Regions from separate parts of the Vogesella sp. LIG4 genome, predicted to be linked through region 2. Evidence: predicted binding sites of a transcription regulator. Region 2 holds the regulator's gene; each other region holds the start of a gene.
The links. Region 2 encodes sigma-54, which starts transcription at its own class of promoters, with help from an activator protein. Its sites were predicted from a motif close to CTGGCACGCTTCATGCTT; they were not measured.
Positions count from the first base shown of each region.

Region 1 (7,755 bases), 1.3 Mb from region 2:
CTGCTCCACCCCGCGTCAGAGAGAACACATCATAGCCAACCATCAGTTTGGCGTCAAGCGTTTTATGTGGACCAATCCACAAAATTCCAATGCCATGTTGCCAGAATCACCAAGCCGAAAGCGATACGGTACCAGGCGAACACCTCGAAACTGTGTTTGCCGACAAAGCTGACCAGGGTACGCACTGCCAGCAGGGCACTGAGAAAGGCCGCCACGAAGCCGATGGCAAACATCGGCAGCTCTGCCAGCGACAGCAGGTCGCGATGCTTGTAGAGGTCGTACACCGTGGCGGCAAACATGGTGGGCACCGCCAGAAAGAACGAGAACTCGGCGGCCACCTTGCGATCCAGCCCGAAGAACATGCCGCCGATGATGGTGGCCCCGGAGCGCGAGGTGCCGGGAATCATCGCCAGCACCTGTGCGCAGCCGATCTTCAGCGCATCGCGCCAGGCAATGGCATCGACATCATGCACCGTTACCACGTGCCGGCGCCGCTCGGCATACAGAATCACCAGCCCGCCGACAATCAGCGCCGCCGCCACGCTGACGGGGTTGAACAGGTAGTGCTTGATCTGCTTGATGAACAGCAGGCCGATCACCGCCGCCGGCAGGAAGGCCAGCAACAGGTTGGCCGCAAAGCGCTGCGCGCCGGCATCGCTGCCCAGCCCCTTCGCCACCGCCAGGAAACGTTCGCGATACAACACCAGCACCGCCAGGATGGCGCCGAACTGGATCGCGATCTCGAATACCTTGCCGGCATTCTGAAAGCCGATCAGGTCGCCCACCACGATCAGATGGCCGGTACTGGATACCGGCAGAAACTCGGTGAGGCCCTCGACAATGCCCAGCAGCAATGCCTGGGCAAGCAGCAGTGTGTCCATATCCGCTCCATAAAAATTCAGGCCGCACTTGGCGGCCTGAACAACAACGGGCTGGCAGCGCTTACTTGCCGCTGCGCGCTTTCACGATCAGCTCATCCACCACCTTCAGCAACTGCGCCGGCTCGGCAGCCACGGTAGCGTACTTGCCGGCCACCACGATGGTGGGCGTGCCCTGGATGGCGTAGTCGCGGGTGATCTGGGTGGAGCGGGCCACCTGCGCGTTCACGCCAAACGACTTGTACGCCTGCATGAACGCCTTGGTGTTCACGCCCGGCTGGGTCGCCAGCCACTTGGTGGTAGCGGCTTCGTCAGTCAGATCCACGTGCTGCTGCACCATGGCGGTAATGGCCGGGCCGTGCAGGCGCTCCAGTGTGTTGGTTACCTTGAAGGTGGCGAACAGGCGTGCCAGCGGTTCCATCTGCTTGCCCCACACGATCTGCTCGCGGCGGAAGCTCACATCCTTGGCCAGTTTCTTGGACCACGGCGTAATGAAGGGCTCAAGGTGGAAACAGTGAACGCAGTGGTAGGAGAAGAACTCGATCACCTCTACCTTGCCCGGCGTGCTAACCGGCTGCGGGGTAGCCAGTACGACATAATCCTTGCCTTCCACAATGGCGGCATTGGCCAGACCACTCACCATCATCAGCACTGCAAACAGCCATTTCTTCATGGTTTTCTTTCGTTACCTTACTTTACAGGGAGTTTCACGATGGAGACTTCGATGCCTTCCTGCCGCAAGCGGGCACGCATGGCATCCATATCTTCCTGGCGCTCGAACGGCCCGATGCGCACACGGTGCAGCAGGCCCTTGTCCGCCATGTTCAGCGATTGAATCTTGGCTTCCACCCCCATCAGGGCGAGGCGTGCCTTCATATTGTCAGCATCGCTTTCCGACTGGAAAGCCCCGGCCTGCAGGAAAAAGCGCTGGCTGGCCGCATTGGAGCCGGAAGCCGTGTCCGCAGTTCCCTTGTCGGTGCTGGGCACCGCTTCCTGTTGCCCCGGCAGGATCTTGTAGAAGTCGAAACGCTGGCCATCGACATCCGCCGGCGCCTGGGTGGTCTTGCCAGCCGTGGCCGGTTTGCCGTTGACGGCGGGGGCCGAGGCAGGCTGCGGGTTGGCCGCGGGGCTTGCAGGGTTGGTTGCTGGCTTGGCCGGTGGGGTGGCGGTTGACAGCTTGGCGCCCGGCTCCAGCAGCTCGGCCTCGGGCACTGAAGCCGTCTGCTTGCCCTGCAGGCGCTCCATATTGGTGAACGGCGTCGCCGAGCGGCTCAGGTACATCGACACGCCGATGGCAATGCCCACGCCGACGATCAGGCCCACCAGGATGCCTGCCATCATGCCGCCACCGCCGCCCTTGCGGGAACCGGTAGAACTGCGGCTGCTGCGCGTATTTTTATGATCTTTATTACTCATGAGACCCACTGATTCGAGCCACTGCGACTCTGTCATTCATTACTGCCGAACCCGGCCAGCCCGCGGCGGAATTGCACCGCCTGCAGCAGGTGTGTCCGACTCAGCACGTTTTCTTACTGCAAATCCGCCAGGGTACGCGCCACCCGCAATACGCGGTGGTACGCCCTGGCAGACAATGCCAGTTTTTCCAGCAACAGGTTGAGATTATCGCGTTCCCCCTGCGACAACGCACATACCTCGTCCAGCTCGGCCACGCTCAAGCCGGCATTCGGCTTGCCCTGGCGCTGCCACTGCCGTTCGCGGGCACGGTGTACCCGCTGGCGGACATCGGCGCTGCGCTCCCCTGCCGGCAGCTGCTGCAACTCCGCCAGTGGCAAACTGCCCACCTCCACCATTAAATCAAAACGATCCAGCAATGGGCCAGATATTTTAGCGCGATATCGCAGCACTTGTTCAGGCGTGCAGCGGCAAGGCTTGCGGGGATGCCCCAGATAACCACACGGGCAGGGATTCATGGCGGCGAGCAACTGGAAGCGCGCCGGAAACGTCACCTGCCGTGCGGCGCGAGAGATATGGATTTCCCCGGTCTCCAGTGGTTCCCGTAATACCTCCAGCACTTTGCGGTCGAACTCCGGCAATTCGTCCAGAAACAGCACGCCGTGATGCGCCAGGGTGATTTCCCCCGGGCGGGGGTCGGAACCGCCACCCACCAGGGCGACAGCGGAAGCGGTGTGGTGCGGATGACGAAACGGGCGCCGCCCCCAGTTGGCCGCATCGAAACCGGCCACCGTCAGCGACAACGCCGCGGCGCTTTGCAGCGCTTCCTCGGTTGCCATGGCTGGCAGCAAGCCCGGCAGGCGCGCCGCCAGCATGGATTTGCCGGTGCCGGGCGGCCCCTGCATCAGCAGGCTATGCCCGCCAGCGGCGGCAATCTCCAGTGCCAGCTTGGCGGCGCCCTGACCACGCACATCGCTCAGGTCAGGATAATCGGTCATTAGCGCACCGGCGGCCTGCTCGGCGTTACAGCGCGACAACGCTGCCAGGCCGGCCAGGTGGGCGCAGACTTCCGACAAGGTGCTTGCACCGTAGATTTCCACCCCCGGCACCAGTGCCGCTTCCTGCGCACTGGATGCCGGCAGAATGAACTTGCGCCCGCTGCCTCTGGCCGCCGCCACCATGGCCAGCGCGCCACGGATGGGGCGCAGTTCGCCACTCAGCGCCAGCTCACCAGCGAATTCGTAAGCGGGCAGCTGCTCCGCCGGTACCTGCCCGGCGGCAGCCAGCAGGGCGATGGCGATCGGCAGGTCGAAACGGCCGGATTCCTTGGGTAAATCGGCCGGCGCCAGGTTCACCGTGATCCGGCGTGCCGGAAACTCAAAACCGGATTGCTGCAAGGCGGCACGTACCCGCTCGCGGCTTTCCTTTACCTCGATATCCGGCAGCCCCACCAGGGTGAATGCCGGCAGGCCGTTGGCCAGATGCGCTTCGACCGCCACCTCCAGCGCTTGCACACCGGCCAGCGCCCGGCTGAGGCAGACGGCGAAGCTCATGCTCAGTCGTGCTGGGCCGGGTCGTTGTCTGCAGCGGCCTCAACGGCAGGTGCCGGGTTGAGCTGCGCTTCCAGTTGCGCCAGACGGGACTCCATGGCGGTCAGCTGGGCACGGGTCTGTGCCAGCACTTCCTGCTGGATATCGAATTCCTCGCGGGTTACCAGATCCATGCGGCTGAAAGTGGCTGCCATCATGGCCTTGATGTTCTTTTCCAGGTCCTTGGCCGGGCTGGCGGCGATGGTTTCGCTGATCTTGTTGCTGATTTCGTCAAACAGTTTCTGGCTGAACATGGCGCGACCTTGACTTTGTCATGATGATGGTCTTTGAGTTTAGCAAAAACCCCTTCCGACTGCACAAACCACCCATGCACCATTCCGGCGCAGCGCGGGCCACCGGCTTGGTGCATCGGCTTCGCAAAAGCCAGCAGCTTGCACCAAAAAACACTAGCCAATTGAAAATTAAAGAAAATTCAAACTGGCACGGTTCGTGCATTGGCTGACCTGTCTCTCCAACCATGCGCCATCAGGCATCTATCTCAAGGAGTCGCCATGAAACTGGTCAGTGCCATTATCAAGCCGTTCAAGCTTGACGAAGTGCGGGAAGCGCTTTCCGCCATCGGTGTTCAAGGGATTACCGTTACCGAGGTGAAAGGCTTTGGTCGTCAAAAGGGTCATACCGAGCTCTATCGCGGCGCCGAATACGTGGTGGACTTTCTGCCCAAGGTAAAGCTTGAAATCGCCATTGCCAACGAGCTGCTGGACCAGGTGGTGGAAGCCATCGAAAGCGCAGCCCGCACCGGCAAGATCGGCGACGGCAAGATTTTCGTCTTCGATGTGGAACAGGTGGTCCGCATCCGTACCGGTGAAACCGGTGCCGATGCCGTCTGAGCGCCAACAATAACAATGCGATAGAGAGGGAACCGAACATGAAAAAGCAATTGCTTGCCGCCGCCAGCCTGCCCTGGCTGCTGACCGCACTGCCGGCACTGGCCGACAATACCGCCCCGACCCTGGTTGCGGCCAACACCATCAGCGCCGGCGACACCGCCTGGATGCTGACTTCCACCGCGCTGGTGCTGTTCATGACCATTCCGGGCCTGGCGCTGTTCTACGGCGGCATGGTACGCAAGAAGAACGTGCTGGCCACGCTGATGCAAAGCTTCGCCATCTGTGCCGCCATCACCGTACTGTGGGCCGTGGTGGGCTACAGCCTGACCTTCATGCCCGGCAACAGCCTGATCGGTGGTCTGGATCGCCTGTTCCTTGATGGCATGCTGTACCTGAAGGATGCCGGCAAGCTGACCGTGCACCCGCTGGCGACGACCATCCCGGAAGGGGTGTTCATGATGTTCCAGATGACCTTCGCCATCATCACCCCGGCACTGATCGCCGGTGCCTTTGCCGAACGCATGAAGTTCTCCTCCATGCTGGTATTCATGGTGCTGTGGTCGCTGGCGGTGTATGTGCCGGTAGCCCACTGGGTATGGGCACCGGGCGGCTGGATGGGCGACAAGGGCGTGCTGGACTTCGCCGGCGGTACCGTGGTGCACATCAACGCCGGTGTGGCAGGCCTGATCTGCGCCCTGGTGCTGGGCAAGCGCGTGGGCTTCGGCAAGGAAGCGATGCCGCCGCACAACCTGGTGCTGACCCTGATCGGCGGCTCCATGCTGTGGGTGGGCTGGTTCGGCTTCAACGCCGGCTCTGCCGCCGCTGCTGACGGCCGTGCCGCCATGGCCATGGTAACCACCCAGGTAGCTACCGGTATTGCCGCGCTGGGCTGGATGGCTGCGGAATGGATCGCCAAGGGCAAACCGTCCGTACTCGGCATCGTGTCCGGTGCCGTAGCCGGCCTGGTGGCCATCACCCCGGCTGCCGGTTTCGTCGATCCGAAGGGCGCGCTGGCCATCGGCCTGATCGCCGGTGTGGTGTGCTACTGGAGCGCCACCAGCCTCAAGCACATGCTGGGCTATGACGATTCGCTGGATGCCTTCGGCGTACACGGCGTGGGCGGTATCATCGGCGCACTGCTGACCGGCGTGTTCGCAGTCAAGAACATCGGCGGCGTGGAAGGCAGCCTGTCCACCCAGGCACTCGGTGTCGGCGTTACCGCGGTGTACTGCGCCACCGTCACTTTCGTGCTGCTGAAGGCCGTAGACGCCATCATGGGTCTGCGTGTCAGCGAGGAAGAAGAACGCGAAGGCCTGGACGTGGTGCTGCACGGCGAACGCATCGAGTAAACCTGCCTTGCGGCCAACTACAGGTTGGCCGCAGCAAAACAAAACCCCCGCGATGCGGGGGTTTTGTTTTGCTGCGGGACGTCAGCGCCGGCCAGGAAAGGTAATCACCTTTGCGCCCTTGCTCTCTTCCACCGGCTCGGCCGCCACAGGTGCGACAGCCTCTGCCGGACGCGCCGGCGGCTCTGCACGCTTGGGCAGCGCTTCCAGTTCGAAGCCCATGCCCTCGCCGGATTCACGGGCAAAGATCGACAGCACATTACCTATCGGAATCCAGATCTCGCGCGACACCCCGCCGAAGCGGGCAGAAAACGACAGCCACTCGTTGTCGATCTGCAGCCCCTGGGTGGCGCCATAGCCGACGTTCAGCACGATTTCGTTATTTTTCACATACTCCATCGGTACCTGCACGTTTTCGTCGACCCACACCACGATATAGGGCGTCTGCCCCTGGTCGGTACACCACTGGTGAAGGGCGCGGATGAGATACGGTCTGGTGCTGACAGTCATGGCCGCTCCTTACTTGCGCATGGCCTTCTCGGCCGGGGTCAGCGAGTCGATGAAGGACTGGCGCTGGAACAGGCGCTCGGCATACTTCAGGATCGGTGCGGCATTCTTGCCCAGGTCGATGCTGTAGTGCTCCAGGCGCCACATCAGCGGGGCGATGGCCACATCGATCATGGAGAACTCTTCACCCAGCATGAACTTCTGCTTGGAGAAGATCGGCGCGATGGTTACCAGGCCGTCGCGGATGGCATCGCGCGCCTTGCTGGCTTCCTTGCCGGTAGCGCCGGCTTCCATCGTCTTCACGTGCGCAAACAGTTCCTGCTCGAAGCGGAACAGGAACAGGCGGGCACGGGCGCGCATCACCGGGTCGGCAGGCATCAGCTGCGGGTGCGGGAAACGCTCATCGATGTATTCGTTGATGATGTTGGATTCGTGCAGGATCAGGTCGCGCTCCACCAGCACCGGTACCTCGTTGTACGGGTTCATCACGGCGAGGTCTTCCGGCTTGTTCAGCACGTCCACATCGATAATCTCGAAATCCATGCCTTTTTCGTACAACACGATGCGGCAACGCTGGCTGAACGGGCAAGTGGTTCCGGAATAAAGAGTCATCATGGCGAACGGATTTCCTTCTTTTGGCGACAATTGATGAAATAACAGGCAATTTTAGCACTTTTGCCGTGGCAATAGCCAATAAAATTGCATAAGTCAATGATTATAAAAAGAAAAAGCGGAGCAATCGCTCCGCTTTGTACCGGCCTGCAACAGCAGGTTTAGTGCACGTCTTCCCAGTAGGCTTTCTTCAGGAAGTAGGCAAACGGCAACAGCAACAGCAACAGGTACATCAGTACCACGTAACCCACCTGCTGACGTTTTACCTGTGCCGGCTCGGACACATACACCAGGAAGTTGGTCAGGTCGGCCATGCGCTTGTCGAACTCGACAGTGTTGGCCTTGCCGTTTTCCAGCTTGGTCAGGGTACCGGCCTTCACCAGTTCCAGCTTGTGCTCTTCCTGGCCATCGGCGCCCTTCTCGGTTTTCAGCACCTGCTCGCCCTGCCACTGCCACAGGATGTGCGGCATGCCCACCTTGTCGAACACCATGTTGTTCCAGCCGGTCGGACGGGTGTCGTCACGGTAGAAGCCACGCAGGTAGCCGTACAGGTAGTCGG
Region 1 covers NZ_LT607802.1:648,612-656,366, forward strand. The annotation lists tRNA gene PSELUDRAFT_RS02990 (tRNA-Met) at 1-15, opposite strand, end outside; gene PSELUDRAFT_RS02995 (undecaprenyl-diphosphate phosphatase) at 63-881, opposite strand; gene PSELUDRAFT_RS03000 (thiol:disulfide interchange protein DsbA/DsbL) at 943-1,551, opposite strand; gene PSELUDRAFT_RS03005 (SPOR domain-containing protein) at 1,569-2,294, opposite strand; gene PSELUDRAFT_RS03010 (YifB family Mg chelatase-like AAA ATPase) at 2,408-3,844, opposite strand; gene PSELUDRAFT_RS03015 (accessory factor UbiK family protein) at 3,847-4,134, opposite strand; gene glnK (P-II family nitrogen regulator) at 4,393-4,731, shown strand; gene PSELUDRAFT_RS03025 (ammonium transporter) at 4,770-6,080, shown strand; gene PSELUDRAFT_RS03030 (ClpXP protease specificity-enhancing factor) at 6,162-6,587, opposite strand; gene PSELUDRAFT_RS03035 (glutathione S-transferase N-terminal domain-containing protein) at 6,597-7,199, opposite strand; gene PSELUDRAFT_RS03040 (cytochrome c1) at 7,358-7,755, opposite strand, start outside.
Region 1: the regulator sigma-54 is predicted to act here: its motif matches at 4,319-4,336, upstream of glnK (P-II family nitrogen regulator).

Region 2 (7,755 bases):
GGCCTCGCCCGCTTCGCGCACCCGCTCCGGGTCCAGATCCAGCGCAAAGAACGGGATGTCCTCGCTTTGCAGCAGGCGCGCCAGGTACTGGCCGCTACGGCCGTAGCCACACACGATCACGTGTTCGTTCTTCAGCATGCTCTGCACCAGGATCTGGTGCAGATCCAGCGACTGCATGGTCCAGTCCTGCTTGACCAGGCGCTTGGCGATGCGCTCCGCGTTCTGGATCAGGAACGGTGCGGCCAACATGGAGATCAGGATGCCGGCAATGGCCGCCTGCTCCAGCGCCGGCCCGAACAGGTGCAGGTTGCCGGCCAGCGACAGCAGCACGAAGCCGAACTCGCCGCCCTGCGCCAGCGCCAGGGCTGCCTTCAGCGCGTCCTTGCTGCGCTGGCCGAACAGCCGCGCCAGCGCCCATACCACCGCCAGCTTCAGCGGCAGCAGCAGGAACAGCACCAGCAGGATGCTGCCGGATTCGGAGAACAGCACGCTCACGTCCAGCCGCATGCCGACGGTAACGAAGAAAAAGCCCAGCAGGATGTCGCGGAACGGCTTGATGTCCTCTTCCACCTGGAAGCGGTATTCGGTTTCCGAAATCAGCATGCCGGCCACAAACGCCCCCAGCGCCAGCGACAAGCCGGCCAGCTGGGTGATCAGCGCCACCCCCAGGGTAACCAGCAGCACGTTGATCATGAACAGTTCGCCGGAACGCTGCCGCGCCACCAGGTGGAACCAGCGCCGCATCAGCTTCTGGCCGAACACCAGCAGCAGACTCAGCACCAGCACCACCTTCACCAGCGCCAGGCCCAGGTCCTGCCACAGGCTGCTGGAGTTGGCCGCAAACGCCGGCAGCAGGATCAGCAGCGGCACCACGGCGATGTCCTGGAACAGCAGCACGCCCATGGCCAGCTGGCCATGCGGTTGCGGCAGCTCAAGGCGTTCGGACAGCAGCTTGCTGACAATCGCGGTGGACGACATGGTCAACGCCGCGGCAATGGCAAAGCCGGACAGCACGCTGCCGGACAGCAGCGCGATGCCGCTACCCACCAGCAGCATGGTCAGCAGCACCTGCGCCAGCCCCAGGCCGAACACCAGATGGCGCATGGCCTTGAGCTTGGCCAGCGAAAACTCCAGGCCGATGGAGAACATCATGAACACGATGCCGATTTCGCCCAGAAACTCGGTTTCCGGACCCTCCGGCACCAGGTGCATCACACCGGGGCCGGCCAGAAAACCCACTACCAGGTAGCCCAGCATCGGCGGCACATGCAGCCGGCGACAGCCGGTGACGGCCAGTACGGCCACCAGCAACACCATTACTACGGGAAACAAGGAAGAGTGCATTATGTCGGGAAACTCCTGGCGCCAACCGGCGGTCACCTCGTGCACCCCCGTTTTCGTTGCGATACGGCGTTACTCACGAAAAATCCCTCCTTACATATCAAACATATGCTGCGTCGGGATTTTTCATTCGCGCCTTGTCTCGCTTGGAAACCGAGGCTGTCGAGGCGCCCGTTGACGCCCAAGCAAAAATTGCACCTGCGGGACAGGGGCCGATTATAAACTGTTATAATTACCGTCTATGGATAATGCGCTCAAACTACAGCGTCTTGCGCTGGCACGCGAGGTGTTGCACACCGAAGCCGACGCCATCGTCGCCCTCTCCAACCGACTGGGCGACGATTTTCTGGCCGCCCTCGACCTGATCCTGGCATGCCCGGGACGGGTGGTGGTGACCGGCATCGGCAAGTCCGGCCATATCGGCAACAAGATCGCCGCCACGCTGGCCAGCACCGGCACGCCGTCGTTCTTCATGCACCCGGCCGAAGCCGCGCATGGCGACCTGGGCATGCTCACCGAGCAGGACGTGCTGCTGGCGCTGTCCAACTCCGGCGAAAGCGCGGAAGTGGTCGCGCTGCTGCCGGCGGTAAAACGCAAGGGCATTCCCATTATCGCCATGACCGGCCGCCCGCAGTCCACGCTGGGGCGCGAATCCACCGTGCACCTGGATGCCGCGGTGGAAAAGGAAGCCTGCACCCTGGGCCTGGCCCCCACCACCAGCACCACCGCCGCGCTGGCGCTGGGGGACGCGCTGGCGGTGACGCTGCTGGATGCGCGCAACTTCAAGCCGGAAGACTTCGCGCTGTCGCACCCGGGCGGCAGCCTGGGGCGCCGCCTGCTGGTGCACATCAGCGACCTGATGCACAGTGGCGACGCGCTGCCGCGGGTACAAAGCGGCAGCTCGCTGAAAGAAGCACTGCTGGAAATGACGCGCAAGGGCCTGGGCATGACCGCGGTGGTGGACGCTGCCGACAGCCTTATCGGTATCTTTACCGATGGCGATCTGCGCCGCACACTGGACCGCACGCTGGACCTGGCCGGCCTCGCCATCGACGACGTGATGACGCGCCAGCCGCGCACCATTGCGGCCAACCTGCTGGCGGTGGAAGCCGTCAAGGAAATGGAACGCCGCAAGATCAACGGCCTGCTGGTGGTAGACCAGCAGGGGCGCCTTGCCGGCGCACTCAATATGCACGACCTGCTGAAGGCAGGCGTGGTTTAGGACTGCCCATGCAACCGATTACCGAACTGGCAAAACAGGTCAAGCTGCTGATCATGGATGTGGACGGCGTACTCACCGACGGCCGCATCTTCATCACCGCCAGCGGCGAAGAGCTGAAAGCCTTCAACACCCTGGACGGCCACGGCCTGAAAATGCTGCAGTCCACCGGCGTGCAGCTGGCCATCATCACCGGCCGCGCCGCGCCGGGCGTGGCACACCGCGCCCGCGGCCTGGGCATCGACCACTACTACGAAGGCGTGCACGACAAGCGCGCGGTGTTTGCCGAGCTGCTGCAGAAAACTGGCCTCACCGCCAGCCAGTGCGCCTACATCGGCGACGACGTGGTGGACCTGCCGGTGATGTCGCGCGCCGGCTTCGCGGTGGCGGTGCCGGATGCACCCAGCTTCGTGCGCCAGCATGCCCACTTCGTTACCGGCTGCAGTGGCGGCAACGGCGCGGTGCGCGAGCTATGCGAGCTGATCCTGCAGGCGCAGGGCAACTATGAGCGCCTGATGGCGGCCTACCTGGCATGAAGACCCGCGCCGGCAAACTGTTCCCGCTGGCCCTGCTCGTGGGCATGGGCCTGCTCACCTCCTGGCTGGACGTGCTGACCCAGTGGCAGCAGCCGGCGCAGCGCGAGCTCAACCCCAACCAGCCCGAGTACACCATCGAGCAGCTCACCGCCAAGCGCTTCGATGAACAGGGCCGCCCGTGGCAGCAGCTGGTGGCCACCCGCATGTGGAAGCTGCCCAAGGTGGAATCGGTATACTTCACGGCTCCCGACCTGAAACAGTACCAGCAGGGCGCACCGGACCTGCACATCACTGCAGACAGCGGCCGCTACAACCGGCCGCAGGACATCGCCGACTTCAGCGGCAACGTGCACCTGCTGCGCACCGGGCAGGCCGGCAAACCCGACATGACACTGCAGACCCAGGCACTGCGCCTGGACAACCGCAACCAGCTGGCCAGCTCGCATACCGAAGTGCTGATGAACTACGGCAACAGCCGGGTGCGCAGCGTCGGCCTCATCTATAACCATCAAGCCGGGCAGCTCAAACTGCTGTCCCAAGTAAGGATGCACTATGCGCCATAGCCTGATGCTCGCCCTGATTCTGGGCTTGAGCGGTGTTGCGGCCAACGTTTACGCCGAACGGGCCGACAGCAACAAGCCGATCGAACTGGCCGCCGACCGCGGCTCGCTGGACCAGAAGCAGGGAATCAACATCCTGGAAGGCAACGTGGTTGCCACCCAGGGCACGCTGACCCTGCATGCCGACAAGACCATCGTCACCCGCGACACGCAGGGCAACCAGACGCTGCAGGCCTTCGGCAACCCGGCCACCTTCCGCCAGAAAGTGGAAGGCAAGAACGAATACGTGGACGGCCAGGGCAGCCGCGTTGACTACACCAGCGCCAGCAACCAGGTCATCCTCACCGGCAAGGCGCGCGTCAAGCGCGGCCAGGATCTGGTGACCGGCGAGCAGATCACCTACAACACCGTCACCGAAATCTACCAGGTGGCAGGCAACAACCCGACGGCCAGTGGCGCCGCCAAGGGCCGCGTCACCGTGATCCTCCAGCCCAAGGCGCAGGAAAAGCCATGACGCAAAGCCGCCTGACCATCCAGCACCTGAAGAAAACCTTCAAGAAGCGTACCGTGGTGCAGGACGTGTCGATGGACATCGCCAGCGGTGAAGTCATCGGCCTCCTGGGGCCCAATGGCGCCGGCAAGACCACCAGCTTCTACATGGTGGTGGGGCTGATCGCCGCCGACGCCGGCAACATCAGCCTCAACGGCGAAGCCATCACCCACCTGCCCATCCACAAGCGCGCGCGCCTGGGCCTGGGCTACCTGCCGCAGGAAGCCTCCATCTTTCGCAAGATGACGGTGGAAGAGAATATCCAGGCGGTGCTGGAAGTGGCCGGCTACAGCGGCGAACAGCTGGACAAGGAGCTGGAGCTGCTGCTGGACGATCTCAACATCGGCCACCTGCGCGACAGCAATGCCATGGCGCTGTCCGGTGGCGAGCGCCGCCGCGTGGAGATCGCCCGCGTGCTGGCCACCCGCCCGCGCTTCATCCTGCTGGACGAACCGTTTGCCGGCGTGGACCCGATCGCGGTGATCGACATCCAGAAGATCATCTCCTTCCTCAAGGAGCGCGGCATCGGCGTGCTGATCACCGACCACAACGTGCGCGAGACCCTGCGCATCTGCGACCGCGCCTACATCATCTCCGAAGGGCGCGTGCTGGCTTCCGGCCTGCCGGCCGAACTGGTCAGCAACGAACAGGTGCGCCAGGTGTACCTGGGCGAGCACTTCCACTTGTAAAGCGGCATGAAACAGACACTGCAACTCAAAGTCAGCCAGCATCTGACCCTGACCCCGCAATTGCAGCAGTCGATCAAGCTGTTGCAAATGTCCACCCTGGACCTGTCCAGCGAGCTGGAACGCTACCTGCTGGAAAACCCGCTGCTGGAACGCGCCGACGGCGACGGCCCCGCCGAGCATGAGCCGGTGGAAGCCGGCAGCGGCAACGACACCGCCGGCGACAGCGGCGGCGAGGACGCGCCGCAGGAACGCGAACGCGAGCGCGAGGAAATGGACCTCAGCGACTGGGGCAGCGGCAGCGGTTCCGGCAGTGGCAGCCGCGATGACGACGACGAGTTCGACCCCATCCTCAACACCCCCTGCCGCCCTACCCTGCGCGAGCACCTGGCAGCGCAGATCGGCGAGCGGCCACTGAGCCGCCGCGACAGCGCGCTGCTGACGCTGCTGATCGACGAACTGGACGAAGACGGCTACCTCACCACGCCGCTGGATGAATTCGCCGCCAGCCTGCCGCTGGAACTGGACATCGACACCGACGAGCTGGAATACCTACGCAAGCTGCTGCTGCAGTTCGAGCCGGTAGGCATCGGCAGCCGTGATCTGGCCGAATTCCTGCAGCTGCAGTTGGCCGCATTGCCGGCGGCCACCCCGTCACGCGAGCTGGCGTTGACCCTGGTGCGCGAGCACCTGGCACTGCTGGGCAACCGCGACTACGTACGGCTGAAGAAACTGCTTGGCGTGGGCGAAGCCGAACTGCGTGCCGCGCACCAGCTGATCTCCACCCTGCGCCCGCGGCCGACCAGCGGCTTCGATCAGGGCGAAACCCACTACGTGGCGCCGGATATCCATGTGATTCGGCGCAACGGTCGCTGGATGGCCCAGCTCAACCGCGGCGCGCTGCCGAAACTGCAGGTAAATCAACTATATGCCGGCATGCTGCAACAGCGAGACAGCAGCCACAATCTCAGCGGCCAACTGCAGGAGGCGCGCTGGCTGGTGAAAAACATCCAGCAGCGATTTGACACTATTCTGAAAGTGTCGGAAGCTATCGTTGACAGGCAACAGGCGTTCTTTGAACACGGCGAAGTGGCCATGCGACCCCTGATTCTGCGCGACATCGCGGATGAACTCGGGCTGCATGAGTCAACGATTTCCAGGGTCACCACCCAGAAGTATCTGCTGTGCAGCCGAGGCCTGTTCGAGCTCAAATACTTCTTCGGCAATGCCCTGGAAACCGATAGCGGCGGCGAATGCTCCGCCACGGCGATCAAGGCGCATATCCGCCAGATCATCGATGGTGAAGACAACAGGAAACCGCTGTCCGACAGTGCCATCGCCGACCGCCTCACGGCACAGGGCATACAGGTTGCCAGGCGCACCGTAGCCAAGTATCGTGAAGCTATGCAGATACCGCCAGTTAACCTTCGCAAAGCACTTTAAAAGAAAGAGTGCGACGAAAACCCGGTACGGCCAGCCCGACCGTGCCGTCAACAGAAGGAGTCAGGGTATGAACCTCAAAATTACCGGTCTTCACCTCGAAATTACCCCGCCCCTGCGCGAATTCATCGAGAGCAAACTGGAACGCATCACCCGCCATGTCGATAACGTGATCGGCATCACCGTGACGCTGTCCGTGGATAAACTGGTACAAAAAGCGGAGGTCAATGTGCATCTGGCAGGCAAGGACATCCATGTCGAGGCAACCGACGCCGACATGTACGCCGCCATCGATGCCCTGATGGACAAGCTGGACCGTCAGGTTCTGAAATTCAAGGAAAAACAGGGGGAACACCGTAGCGTAACGCCGCAGGCAAACGCTGCCGATGCCGCCCTGTAAATCAGGACGACAGCAAGATGACAACGGGAGCCACAGGCTCCCGTTTTTGCTAGCCGCAACCACTGACCTTGCTATGGAAAACGCCGGACTCAGCGTAGAATGGCCGACGTTTTTCTGCCCCTCACAGATATCATGAGCTTGATCGGCAAGATTCTTCCCCAGTCGCACGTACTGGCCGACCTGGAAATCTCCAGCAAGAAACGGCTGTTCGAACAAATCGGCCTGCTGGTAGAGAACAGCTTCGGCATTGCGCGCAGCGATGTATTCGACAGCCTGTTCGCCCGCGAAAAGCTGGGCTCCACCGGCCTGGGCCAGGGCGTGGCCATTCCGCACGGCCGCCTCAAGAGCCTGAAGGACGCCACCGGCTTCTTCGTGCGCCTGAAAACCCCGATACCGTTCGAGGCGCCGGACGGCAAGCCGGTGAACCTGCTGTTCGTGCTGCTGGTGCCGGAGCAGGCTACCGACCTGCACCTGCAGGTGCTGTCGGAGTTGGCCCAGCTGTTCTCCAGCCGCAGCCTGCGCGAAAAGATGTGTTGCGCCGACAATCTCACCCTGCACGCCATGCTTTGCGAAGACAGCCACCATGCCTAATGTCAGTGTCCGCCGCCTGTTCCAGGACAATCAGCACAAACTCAACCTGAGCTGGATCGCCGGCAAGGCCGGTTCCGACAACCTGATTTCCAACGACGAACAGCGGCCGACACAGGCGCTGGTCGGCCACCTGAACTTCATCCACCCCAACCGGGTGCAGGTGCTGGGCCTGGCCGAGGTGGAATACCTGGACAAGCTGGAGCAGGCAGCGGCGCGCACCGCGCTGGATCAACTGTTCCACAAGACCATGGCGGTGGTGATCGTCGCCAACGGCCAGCCGGTGCCCAAGCTGCTGCAGGACTACTGCCAGAGCGACAGCGTGCCGCTGATGAGCACGCCGCTGGAAAGCCCGTACCTGATGGACGTGCTGCGCATCTACCTGGCGCGCGCACTGGCGGTATCCACCGTGATGCACGGCGTGTTCCTGGACGT
Region 2 covers NZ_LT607802.1:1,985,683-1,993,437, reverse strand. The annotation lists gene PSELUDRAFT_RS09380 (monovalent cation:proton antiporter family protein) at 1-1,344, opposite strand, end outside; gene PSELUDRAFT_RS09375 (KpsF/GutQ family sugar-phosphate isomerase) at 1,583-2,563, shown strand; gene PSELUDRAFT_RS09370 (HAD family hydrolase) at 2,572-3,096, shown strand; gene lptC (LPS export ABC transporter periplasmic protein LptC) at 3,093-3,659, shown strand; gene lptA (lipopolysaccharide transport periplasmic protein LptA) at 3,649-4,170, shown strand; gene lptB (LPS export ABC transporter ATP-binding protein) at 4,167-4,895, shown strand; gene PSELUDRAFT_RS09350 (RNA polymerase factor sigma-54) at 4,902-6,335, shown strand; gene hpf (ribosome hibernation-promoting factor, HPF/YfiA family) at 6,403-6,732, shown strand; gene PSELUDRAFT_RS09340 (PTS sugar transporter subunit IIA) at 6,865-7,323, shown strand; gene hprK (HPr(Ser) kinase/phosphatase) at 7,316-7,755, shown strand, end outside.

Region 3 (7,755 bases), 550 kb from region 2:
TTCAGGCGACAGGTGGAGTGTTGGGTGATATTGCTTCAATCCTGCAAAATCACACTATCGCCCCGATCTTGGTCGCCTTTCAGCCGCTATCTAGCGTTGACCAGCTTTTCAGACAGCTTCGTTCTTCCGGCTTGGGGCAGCTGAAATTCCAACTCGGCTTGGTTACCTCTCAGTTCCGTGCCCACTTTCCGCTAAAAGCTTGCCCTCAATGCATGAGAGATGACGTAGCCCATCACTATGTCGCCTACTGGCACCGATGCCATCAGCTACCTGGGGTATGGATTTGCCCCATCCACGGCGATCCCTTATTGGAAGCCCAGCACAAAGCGAACGGGGTCGGTCGATTTGAGTGGGTTTTACCGGCAGAAGCGGAACTGGATGCCCCCCGCAATACCATCGGGCAGCCTATCCCAGTCCAAGAGAACGATGCGTTAGTCAGACTTGCCCGCGGTGCGTTGGCGCTGGGGAACCGCTCCCTTTACCAAGTGCTTTCCCCTGCGTCTGTTGTGCACTGCCATGCAAGAGCGCTGGTTGCCGCGGGGTACGCTACCAAAACAGGGAGGCCGCGTATCAGTTTGGCAATACCCAGCTACTTGGCTCATTGCGCTCAGTTGCGTGTGGTACCCGAGTTAGCCCCATTGCCGGCCACATCACTCGCGGCCGAACAACATCTGCGCCACATGTTGTCAGTTCCGCGATTTGTCCGACACCCTCTGCATCAATTGGCCATCATCAGCTGGCTGTACCCCACACCGGAGATATTTCTCTCCGAGTGCGATGCGTGGACGGAACCAACAATCGATTGCCAAGCCCAGACTCCGCCACCTGAGCAGAGGAAGACTGAAAGCAGCCCAGCTCTGCTGAATCGCTTTGCCAATGCAGAAATCTCGGCTCGGGAAGCAGCCGCATCGGCCGGAGTAGACATCAAGACATTTCTTGTTTGTGCTGCAGGCCACGGTCTGGCCTACAAGCGACGTCCAAAGAAATTGAAGGCAGAGCGCTATGTACAGCTGATCCTGGATCTGGAGACTGGGGAGGACAAGGCTATCGTCGCGGCAAAGCATGGCATTTCCGTCTCCACCATCACCACCATTTTGCGTACAACGCCGGGTCTACAAGCACGATGGCACGCAGTAAGGAATGACATGGCCAAAGCAAAAGCACGCCAGAGTTGGCTAGCCGTGTATGAGGCTAACCCCGAGCTCAATACCAAGACACTCCGGCTACTCGAACCGGCGACATTTGCCTGGCTGTATCGCAATGATCGCGCTTGGCTGCAGGAGCATTCCGTGTCAAAACCACGCGAGTACTCTTCACCCAGAATCGCCTGGGATGAACGTGATGTAGAGCTTGCTCAGCTCGTTAAACAAGCCGCTCTGGACATCATAAATGCCTCTCCAGATCTGAAACGTATCAGCCTGCAGATGCTCTACAAACAGCTTCCTCTTCTACGCATGCGGCTAGGTACCTTGGCGCGCCTACCACTGACCGTGCAGGCTATCCAGCAAGTAACCAAGGCTCGCCGTCAGCAAGATAGTGGCCTGCTTCCCAACGGCTAGCATTCGCACGGTTCCTCCCGCGCCACAACTATGCATTTATGAGGATTTTATGCATAATCAGGATATGCACCCTGACGACCCCAAGCAGAAAGCCCATGAGCTGGCATCCCTATTCAAAGCAGCAGGCATCACCCAGACAGCACTTGCGATGGCGATGGGCGTAAACCAATCCCAAGTCAGCAGGGTGCTGTCAGGGCAAATTACGCGTCGAACCAAGCTACTCAACAAGCTATGCATTTATGCAGAATCTAAGCTAGCCATTACGGACAAGCCAGACGTCCGGACAAATCGTGAACTGATGGCAGCACTTGGAGAAGTATGGGATGGCACAGCTACCCACGCTCATGCCCTTGCACAAGTGATTCGAAGCTTGGCTCAGCTGCACCCCGTTCCCCCACATCTGCATCATGAATAAGGTGTCCCCATGCTCATAATGGCGAAGCCGCATCCAGATGAACTTGGACTGGGCCATGCGGGCAGGATCGCGTTCCTGAACGGCATACCAAGCTTTAGCGCGCTACTTCGCTATACCCTGGGTTCGGCCCAGGACCACCGAAAACGAAACGAAGACCGCCAACAGCTTCTTTACTTCTCGGAACAGCTGGCCATGCATCCGGAGCAGTATCTGGCGCGCCATACCTTAATTCCGTTCCACTACGCCTATCCTGGTCAGAAACATTCAGAACTAACCTATCAGCCCTTGATTCGCCGCTGGCTTAAACCTGCTGATGGCCCACTCCTCAAAGCAGCGCGGGCCTGCCAGCAATGCGTGGAAGAGAAAAAAATTGGATGGTGGCAACGACAACATCAACTGCCGGGTGTTGACATTTGCATTAAGCATAAAACACCCTTACTCCGTACCGAAGGTACCGACGGTTTTCTACTTCCGCCGGAATATCATTTTCTACATGTCGCACCGACTCGTGAATCCACTCCCTCTTGGGACCATCCCACTGTCACTCGGTACCATGAATTTGCGACCTGGCTGCTCTCCCAACCAGAGCGAATTTCCCCTAAAGAACTCATCCCTCCAGTCAAGACACGGTGCGAAGCGCTAGGGATTACACGAGATATAAAAAAGAAAGCGCCGGACTCCTCTCTCAGTCGGCACATCAAGACCCAATTCCCGGTGGACTGGCTAGAAAAGCATTACCCAGCACTGCTATCCCCGAGCTATCAGGGAAGGCATTTAGAGATCGACGCGGCATTTTTTGGGCAGGGTGCATCAGGACAGGCCATCGCAATGATCCTGGCTGCACTATTTGAAGGAGTCGATCACCTCCGACAAGTAACCGTAGAGGTTGAAATAGCATCAAAACCTGATGCTGAGCTACTGTCGGATGACCCGTTCAAATCGATAGCTGCGTTCGTTCGCATCTTTGTTGAAGCCAGTGGAAATGTATCGCACATGGCCCGACATCTGAAGTGCTCATCTCGTACCGCTTACAAGTATCGAGAACGCTATGGTCTACCTACCGCGGCTGGCGTACCAGCAGCAGAACGACACTTCGTTCTTGAGAGGCTATCGTATGCCAGTCCTGCAGAGCTGAAAGCTTGGGGAGGCGCGATGAAGAATCAATGGGAGAAACAAGGCGGTATGGGGCTCCCCGGAGAAGACTGGCGAACGTTTGCAAAAATTTTGGCAAACAACTTCGGATAAGTATTGGCTTGGAGCCTTGCCAAAAAGCAACGACCCGCAAGGTTTTCTCTCTCCTTCGGAATAGCTCGTAATAATTGAGACTGGGAATGTAGTGACGGCGCTGATGATGGTCTAGCCGTAAATAAAGTACTCTTTTACGTCGTGCATTACCTTTGCAAGGACTGCCATAACTCCTGCAGAGCCGCATTGGAATTGTTGATAGCGCGATAGACCCGGATTTCGAGCCTAGCATGCCATTCATCTTGGCCTGCGTAGACGAGCTCCCCTTTTTGCAAGGCGTCAACCGCCGCACTTTCTGGTACCCATGCCACCCCATAACCCTCACGGGCCATGTTCAGCAGCAACGTGGCCATATCCGCTTCGTTGCAGCGCTCAAGGAAGGGCTCAACTGGCGCCTGTTTCAGAATCACCTCAACAACTCTCCCCAGGAAGGTAGTGGAGGTGTACGCCAGGTATGGGATTGGTGCCGTTTTCCGCCCTGGCAAACTGAAAGCAGGACGCCCCGAAGGTAGCCGCGCCGTGACAGGGATAAAGTCTTCATGCCCTAACGATAGATACTCGAACTTTTCCGGGTCTAGCAGAATGGGGGTAAGAGGGTGATGGTAGCAGAACATCAGGTCACAGCTACCTTCCGAGAGCGCGGTCACAGCATCGAGCACATTTTCAGCCACTACGCGAGTATTAAACTGCCCATGATGAAAATGGAATTGCTTCATCCACTTAGGTAGGAAGGTCATTGACAGCGTATGCCCGGCCCGAATCTGGATGGCCTTACCAGGCATGCGAGTTTCCTGGCGAATTTCCGCCCTAGCACTCAGCAGCAATTGCAGCGCCTCTCGCCCCTGTTCACAGAAAAGCTTACCTGCTGGCGTCAACTCCAGGGGGTAGATACCCCGATCGACCAAATCTGCCCCGACCCACTCCTCCAAGGATCGTATACGACGTGATAGCGCCGATTGGGTGATATGACGACTTTCCGCTGCCCGTGAAAAGCTTTTGGTTTCGGCCAGAGCCAGGAGGTCATCTATCCATCTGATATACATCGTCCCTACTCCCCTCTGCTACACCTCGGCTTGGTCAATCGATACCAGACTCATCCTAAATCATCTGTTTAGCGCACAAAAAAAGCTATTCCGAATCCGCATAGCGACATGAGCCATCCTCATCAAGGAGCTTCTAGTCCGACTCTAGAATTCAATGGCGCACTCACCGCATGCGCCTACACAGGAGTCTGTCATGAATATTCCAAAAAAATTTTTACCCGCCGAGACCGGCCCGTACGGTTCACGCTCTGTCTGTCACCAAGTACTGATGGGAGGGCGGCCATGAACACCCAAAAACTGACTCGCCAGATTGGCGTGGCAATGCTTCTGGGCGTTCTGGTTGGTTACCTATGCCACAGCTTTTCCACTGACGCGCAGGCCGCCAAGGATATTGCCGGCTACTTCAGCATAGTGACAGACATCTTTTTACGGATGATCAAGATGATCATCGCTCCACTCGTATTTGCCACCCTGGTTACCGGTGTTGCCAGCATGGGGGATGCTAGTGCGGTTGGTCGCATCGGCCTCAAAGCCATGCTGTGGTTCATTTGCGCATCCGTTGCATCCCTTCTGCTCGGCATGGCACTGGTCAATCTGTTTGAGCCTGGTAATCACATGCAGTTGGTACTGCCGGATGCTGCTGCAAGTGCGGGGTTGAAAACAGCAGATCTGAATCTCAGGGGCTTTATCACGCATGTTTTCCCCAAAAGCATTGCAGAAGCCATGGCTGGAAATGAAATCCTGCAGATCCTGGTGTTCTCCTTGTTCTTCGGGGCTGCGCTCGGCTTTGTCAAAGGTCAGGGGCATACCGCGTTTGACAAATGCATCGATGAACTGGCGCGCATCATGTTCCGCATCACGGACTACGTGATGCGTCTGGCGCCGATTGGCGTATTTGCCGCCATGGCGGCTGTCATCACGGTACAGGGCCTTGGGGTGTTACTGAGCTACGGCAAACTGATCAGCGAGTTTTATTTGGGGCTGGCACTACTGTGGGGGCTTTTGCTGGCAGTGGGCTATCTGTTTCTCGGCAAGTCGGTTGGTGAGCTTCTGAAGCATATTCGTGAACCGATCATGCTGGCGTTCTCGACTGCCAGTAGCGAATCCGCCTACCCGAAAACCATCGATTCTCTAGAGAAATTTGGTGTTCCTAAGCGTATTTCCAGCTTCGTGCTGCCGCTTGGCTATTCGTTCAATCTGGATGGCTCGATGATGTATCAGGCGTTTGCCGTACTGTTCATCGCCCAGGCTTACAACATTAATTTGAGCTTTACTCAGCAGCTGGTTCTGTTGCTGGTACTGATGGTGACAAGCAAAGGAATGGCCGGTGTAGCACGTGCTTCGCTGGTGGTTGTGGCAGCAACCCTGCCCATGTTCCATCTGCCGGAAGCGGGGCTGCTGCTGATCATGGGGATCGACCAGTTCTTTGATATGGGACGCACTGCGACCAATGTGCTGGGCAATAGCCTTGCCACTGCCGTGGTTGCCAAGCTGGAAGGTGAGCAGAACCCACAAGAGATTGTTCAACCGGCGGAAGCCCGCACCTGATGTTTAACCCTGTGCGGCCGCTTGATGCGGCCGCCTTCTTTCGCTAAGTCGTCACGATCATGAACAAAAGAACCCTGGGCATCATCGGCGGGCTGGGCGCGCTGGCTGGCGCCGACCTGTTCGGTAAGTTGCTGAAAGCGCATACCGCAGGTCACGCAGAGACGGAACTACATTTCCTGCTCGAACAGCACCCTTTCCGTGGAGCCGGTACTTCACTGGAACAAGACAGTAATGTTATCGCACGTAAGCTCTATGTGTTTGAAACTGGCCGTACCCTGATCCAACGTGGCGTGGATACCATCTTACTTCCGTGCTTCGCCAGCCACGTGTTTCGCGATGAGATTCAGACCGAACTCGAGGCGCCCGTGCTGGATATGATGGATGCACTTTCCCAGTATGTTGCAGCCCGGATAGCGCCTGGTAGCCGGCTTGGGGTGCTGACATCTGACTATGTGCGCCATGCGGGGCTGTTCGAGCGCTATTTTGGCGAACATTACCAACTGATCTACCCTTCTTCCCTTGAACAAGAAGGACTCATGGAGGCCGTATACGGTACTCGTGGCTTACAGGTAGGCGGGGCTGATAAAGCTGTAATCGAATTAGTAAGCCGGGCCTGCCATCAGTTGCAGGAGCAACAAGCAGATCTGCTACTGCCAGGGTTTACAGAGCTAGCCATGGTAGCAGCCGAAATGCAGAGGTTTGGCATTGCATTAGCAGATATTAATGAGATCTATGCCGAATATGCCTTACTTCATCAAAGGGAGGTTACATCGGCACCGTTCAAGCTGGGGATCGTCGGCGGTGTAGGGCCGGCGGCAACGGTCGATTTCATGAATAAGGTTATCCATAACACACCGGCCACCCGCGACCAGGATCACATCAAGATGGTGGTGGAACAGAATCCTCAGATTCCCGATCGCACCGCCAATCTGCTTCGCGGAGAGACCGACCCAACCGTGGCCATGCTATCCACCTGCAAGCGTTTGGAGGCGGACGGAGCCCATGCCATCGCCATTCCGTGCAACACCGCTCACGCCTTTGTTCCCAGCATCCAACCTTACCTGAGTGTGCCTGTGGTTCACATGCTGGAAGAGACGATCGGGTATATCCGTAAGCACTACGGCACCGCGAGGCCTGTAGGACTGCTGGCTACCTCCGGTACGGTGCAAAGCCGGGTTTATCACACCATTGCAGACGCCGCCGGCCTTACGCTGCTCATTCCCGATCCAACCCATCAGAACCTGGTAATGGAAGCCATCTATGGCGAGCAAGGGGTCAAGGCTGGCTATACCACAGGTCGTTGCAAGGAAGAACTGCTGGCAGCAGCTGCACACCTTGCCGACTCTGGTGCCCAAGTGTTGGTCCTCGGCTGCACAGAGTTGCCGCTGATACTCCCTCAATGTGAGCGTTTCAAATTGGGCGACAGTACGGTAGCGCTGATCGATCCGACCGAGATCCTAGCCCGGCGCTGTGTCGAGCTTGCCTACGCTCATTAGTTTGCAAGAGGAGTCCCATGGCTTCGCTGCGTGCCCGTTTTATCCTGTTTATCGTCGCCGTCATCCTGTTGTGCACCTCCTTGGTGGCCGCTATTGCTTACCTGCGTATGCAGCGTGAAGTCAGCGCAGGGCTAAATCGTGAGTTGGCCATGACCCTGAACGGCTATAGTCGCGATATCGCCAACTGGGTTCAAAGCCGCAAGCAGGTGACCGAATCGGTATTGCCTTATCTGCCTGGGGTGGTGCCGTTGCGTCCGCATCTGGCGCAGGCGGCCATAGCCGGTGGATTCAGTCTGTTCTATGTTGGATACGCTGACCACCGCATAGTCTACTCGGTCGACAAACAGCCTGCGCCCGGCTACGACCCGACCGTGAGGCCATGGTATGTGGCAGCGCAGAGAACTGCCGCGACAGTGATTTCTGAGCCGTACATCGCCAAGAGCACACAA
Region 3 covers NZ_LT607802.1:1,433,940-1,441,694, reverse strand. The annotation lists gene PSELUDRAFT_RS06800 (TnsD family Tn7-like transposition protein) at 1-1,559, shown strand, start outside; gene PSELUDRAFT_RS06795 (helix-turn-helix transcriptional regulator) at 1,609-1,974, shown strand; gene PSELUDRAFT_RS06790 (TniQ family protein) at 1,984-3,219, shown strand; gene PSELUDRAFT_RS06785 (LysR substrate-binding domain-containing protein) at 3,366-4,262, opposite strand; gene PSELUDRAFT_RS06780 (dicarboxylate/amino acid:cation symporter) at 4,545-5,810, shown strand; gene PSELUDRAFT_RS06775 (amino acid racemase) at 5,870-7,306, shown strand; gene PSELUDRAFT_RS06770 (methyl-accepting chemotaxis protein) at 7,324-7,755, shown strand, end outside.
Region 3: the regulator sigma-54 is predicted to act here: its motif matches at 4,494-4,511, upstream of PSELUDRAFT_RS06780 (dicarboxylate/amino acid:cation symporter).